2 regions of the Paenarthrobacter sp. NPDC089307 genome follow, and region 2 is predicted to be linked to the other one. Evidence: riboswitches for the same ligand, from Rfam matches in the RefSeq annotation. Region 2 holds a riboswitch; the other holds the start of a gene.
What was found. A riboswitch is a leader RNA that binds a small molecule or an ion and turns the genes downstream of it on or off. The one in region 2 is predicted to bind S-adenosylmethionine.

Region 1 (2,195 bases), on a different contig from region 2:
GGTGGCGTCCTCCAACCGGGAGCCGACGCCGAAGCTTGCCCGCAGGGAACCCGAGGGCAGCCCAAGCCGCTTGAGCAAGGGGTGGGCGCAGAAGCGGCCGTCGCGGAGGCCCACGCCGTGCTCGGCGGCCAAATATGCAGCGACCAGGCCGGCGTCGAAACCTTCCACGGAGAAGTTGACCACTCCGATGGTGTCCTCGGAATCGCTGAAGATCCGGTGGACAGTGACGCCGTCGATGGCTTCCAGGCCGTCAACGAGGTAGCTGCGGATGCCGGCTTCGTGCGCGTGCCACTCTTCCTGGTCCAGGCCCGCGATTACCTGGGTGGCCCGGGCGAGTGTTGCTGCACCCAGGACGTTGGGGGACCCGCCCTCGTGCCGTGCCGGCCCGGTGGCCCAGCTGACAGAGTCCAGACGGGCTTCGCGGACAGCGCCACCGCCTGCCAGGTGCGGGATGCCGGCGTCGAGCCAGTCCGGGCGGCCCACCACCACTCCTGCGCCGAACGGAGCGTAGAGCTTGTGCCCGGAGAAAACGATGTAGTCGATGTCTGCCTCGGAGATGTTGACCCGGCGGTGCGGAGCGAGCTGCGCGGCGTCCACTACGATCCGGGCGCCGTGCTGGTGCGCCAAGGCGGCAAGACGGGCGATGGGCAGGATCTCGCCAGTGACGTTCGAGGCGCCAGTGACGGCCAGGAGGCTGACGCCGCCCTGGGCCAGTTCGGCTTCAATCTTTTCCAGTGTCCCGGCCAAGGTGGGAGCGGCGACGACGCTGCGGTGCGGCACTCCTTGCCAGGGCAGCAGATTGGCGTGGTGCTCAATGTCCAGGTACAGGACCTCGCCAGCGAACCGGCCATCCACTTGGGGAAGGCAGCCGGCCAACAGGTTCAACGAGTCGGTGGTGTTCCGGGTGAAAATGACGGAGTCATCGGCCCGGCCACCAACGAACTCGCGCACAATGTTCCGCGAGTTTTCATAGACGGAAGTGCTGATCTGTGAGGCGAATCCTGCACCGCGATGGACGCTGGCGTAGTAGGGCAGGACCTCGTTAAGGTACGCCGAGACGATGGTCAGTGCAGGTGCCGATGCCCCGTAGTCGAGGTTGGCGTAGCGGACGTGGCCGCCCTGGATTAGCGGAGCCTGCAGCTCGGCGCCGGTGACTGCCGCAAGGGGACGCGCAGCGGCTGACAGAGGGACGGATTCGTCAACGAAAGAAGGAATGATGTTTGAGTTGAACGTGACAGTGCTCATGGGACCTCACTCAAGAGGGACCCCCGCAGGGGATCCGCGCTTGCCGCATCCGTTCCGGACCGGCCGGGTCGTCACCCGGGGCACCCCACCGCGAATGGAGGGTTGCCGGCCAGCTAACCGGGGTTTAGCGCTGGCACTCGTGACCTGTAAAAAAGGCTAAGGCACATCCGGGGACCGTTCCAAAGCCGTGGAGTTTGTTAAGCACTTTGTTACGTGGAGCGCCAAAAGCTCGTTTCGGCGAAGAAAAGACGGCGGCTGCCCACAAAAGTGGGCTGCCGCCGTCGAAAATTCGAAGAGCCGAAGGATGGCCGGGACTCAGGCCGGGGGCTGAAGCAGGTCATCCAGTCCGGGATTGAGCCGCTTGAGGACTTCCGAATGCAGGATGGAATTGGTGGCCAGGGCGTTGCCTCCAAACGGGCCGTCTTCGCCCTCCAGTGATGTGAAGCGACCGCCGGCTTCGGTAACGATGGGGACGAGGGCCGCCATGTCGTAGAGATTCAGCTCCGGTTCGCAGGCGATGTCCACAGCGCCCTCGGCCACCAGGCAATAAGACCAGAAATCCCCGTACGCGCGGGTGCGCCAGACGTCCTCGGTAAGGCCCAGGAATTCATCGAGGTTGCCGCGTTCCTTCCAGCCGGAAAGGCTGGAGTAGGACATGGAGGCGTCGGCCAGGCGGGAAACATTGGAGACCTTGAGGCGCGTTGCCGAGGCCAGGGACCTGCCCATGTACGCACCCATGTCCTTGGCGGCCCACCAACGTTTGCCCAGGGCCGGGGCGCTGACCACGCCGACTACCGGTTCGCCCTCGTCCACCAGCGCGATCAGCGTGGCCCATACCGGAACGCCGCGAACAAAGTTCTTCGTCCCGTCGATGGGGTCGATGATCCAACGCCGCGATCCGTGGCCGCTGCTGCCGAACTCTTCCCCCAGCACCGCATCGCGGGGACGCG
Region 2 (2,195 bases):
TTCATGCCGTCAACGCCGCGCGCCAAAGCGATCGCCACATCGGCGTGCCCTCCGGCGAAGGCCTTGCCCCGCGGAGAAGCGCCCGCCTGCACCAGCACGGGTTCCTCCGGCAATGGAGCCGTGTTCAGTGGCCCGCGGACCTTGAAAAAATCGCCGTCATGGTTGATCGGATGAACTTTGCTGTGGTCCGCGAACACCCCGGCTTCCACGTCCTCAAGCACCGCACCGGGTTCCCAACTCCGCCAAAGCCGCGTGACGACGTCGACGAATTCCTCCGCCTTCTCATACCGGCGGTCGTGTTCGATCTGCTGGTCAAGCCCATAGTTCTGGGCCGCGAGGTCGCTGCCCGAGGTGACCACGTTCCAACCCAGTCGCCCCTCCGAGAAGTGCTGCAGCGTGGCAAGGAGCCGGGCGGCCGTAAAGGGCGGGTAGAAGGAAGCACTGACCGTGGGCACGATCCCAAGGTGCTCCGTGGCGGACAACAAATACGGGACCAAGGCCAAGGGGTCGTGCTTGGGAGCGAAGGAGGCATGCGCCAGCGAAACCTCGGCCGTGCCGCCGTAGGTGTCGGGAACAGTGAGGGAATCTTCGATGATGAACAGGTCCAGGCCGGACTGCTCGAAGGCGCGGACGGCCTCCTGGTACAGGGCGGGCTTCTTCCAGTCATAGCCCAGGCTGTAGCCCGGAGTTCCCCAGCCCTGGACCCCGAATCCGTGCCCCACGAACCAACCAAAATGCAGCATGGGCTTGAGTGTAGAACTGCTCTGTCCGTTCACCGCGACCTGATTTCATACGAAGTTACAGGGGGTCGTACTGCGTCAATTATGCTCCCGGGACGTCTTAATTGGACCCGTACTCCAGCACCCTCCGATTACGCAACATGACGACGGCGGCGGTGACGGCCGCCGTCGTGGATGTTACGTTTTTCTTGAGTAATGAGCACCAGCGCGAAGCCCTGACTTGCTGGTCGGCAACCCTCTCTCCGGCGGGGTGCCTCAGGTGACTACTCGGCGTATCGACAACTCGAACTGCAAGCGTGACTGAGGAGCACCAGCAATGCCTGAACCCACTGAAGACAGACTCTCCTACCGCCTGATTACAGGCCCGGATACCCGCGACTTCTGCGAGCGGATCACCAACGCCCTGGCCGAGGGGTATGTGCTGCACGGCAGCCCCGCGGCCACGTTCAACGGCACCGACGTGATCGTGGCCCAGGCCGTCGTCCTGCCCGCAGCGATTGCCAGCGCCGACGCCGCAGTTGCCAACGCCGTTGACGAACTGGATACCGACGACGAAGAAGCATTCGAGGGCCACGCATGAGCTACGCAGGTGACCTGACCCCGCACGACGCGTGGGCCAAGCTTGAACAGGGCGCCATCCTGGTGGACGTCCGGACCGAGGGCGAATGGGCGCACATCGGCATTCCCGACACCAAGGCCACCGAGAACGACCCCCTGTTCATCCAGTGGAACCTCGCTGGCGGCATTCCGAATTCCCGCTTTATCGAGGACCTGCAACAGCAGGCACCTGAGGACGACGGCGTGGAGCTCGTCTTCATCTGCCGTTCCGGACAGCGGTCCGTCTCCGCCGCCATCGCCGCCACACAGGCCGGATTCACCGCCTACAACGTGCTGGAAGGCTTCGAGGGCGAGCCCGACCGTTACGGCGAGCGAACCGTGAATGGCTGGAAAAACCGTGGCCTGCCGACGAACCTGGGGACCGACTAAGTGACTTTCAATCCCGACGCCGCCGCCTGGAGCCCCGACACGCAGGCCGTTCGCGGTGGACTTGACCGCACTAATTTCCAGGAAACCGCCGAGCCCGTTTTCCTCAACTCCGGGTTCGTCTACGAATCCGCCGCCGCCGCAGAACGCGCCTTCACCGGCGAGGACGAACGCTTCGTCTACTCCCGCTACGGCAACCCGTCCGTGGCCACGTTCCAGGAGCGGCTGCGGCTGCTCGAAGGAACCGAAGCGTGCTTTGCGACGGCGTCCGGCATGTCCGCGGTTTTCACCGCCTTGGGCGCCCTGCTGGCTGCCGGCGACCGCGTGGTTGCTGCCCGCTCCCTCTTCGGCTCCTGCTTCGTGATCCTCAACGAAATCCTGCCGCGCTGGGGCGTGGAGACAGTATTTGTTGACGGCCCGGACCTGGATCAGTGGCGCGAGGCACTCTCCGAGCCGACCACGGCTGTCTTC

Region 1: linked by a shared signal. The riboswitch ahead of AB0N72_RS11870 (aminotransferase class V-fold PLP-dependent enzyme) and the one ahead of AB0N72_RS17450 (DUF1737 domain-containing protein) in region 2 are both predicted to bind S-adenosylmethionine.

What each region holds. Positions count from the first base shown of each region.
Region 1 covers NZ_JBFBHE010000004.1:339,394-341,588, forward strand. The annotation lists gene AB0N72_RS11870 (aminotransferase class V-fold PLP-dependent enzyme) at 1-1,245, opposite strand, end outside; SAM riboswitch class IV at 1,277-1,390, opposite strand; gene hisN (histidinol-phosphatase) at 1,561-2,195, opposite strand, start outside.
Region 2 covers NZ_JBFBHE010000007.1:84,634-86,828, reverse strand. The annotation lists gene AB0N72_RS17455 (NtaA/DmoA family FMN-dependent monooxygenase) at 1-776, opposite strand, end outside; SAM riboswitch class IV at 932-1,043, shown strand; gene AB0N72_RS17450 (DUF1737 domain-containing protein) at 1,057-1,320, shown strand; gene AB0N72_RS17445 (rhodanese-like domain-containing protein) at 1,317-1,727, shown strand; gene AB0N72_RS17440 (O-succinylhomoserine sulfhydrylase) at 1,728-2,195, shown strand, end outside.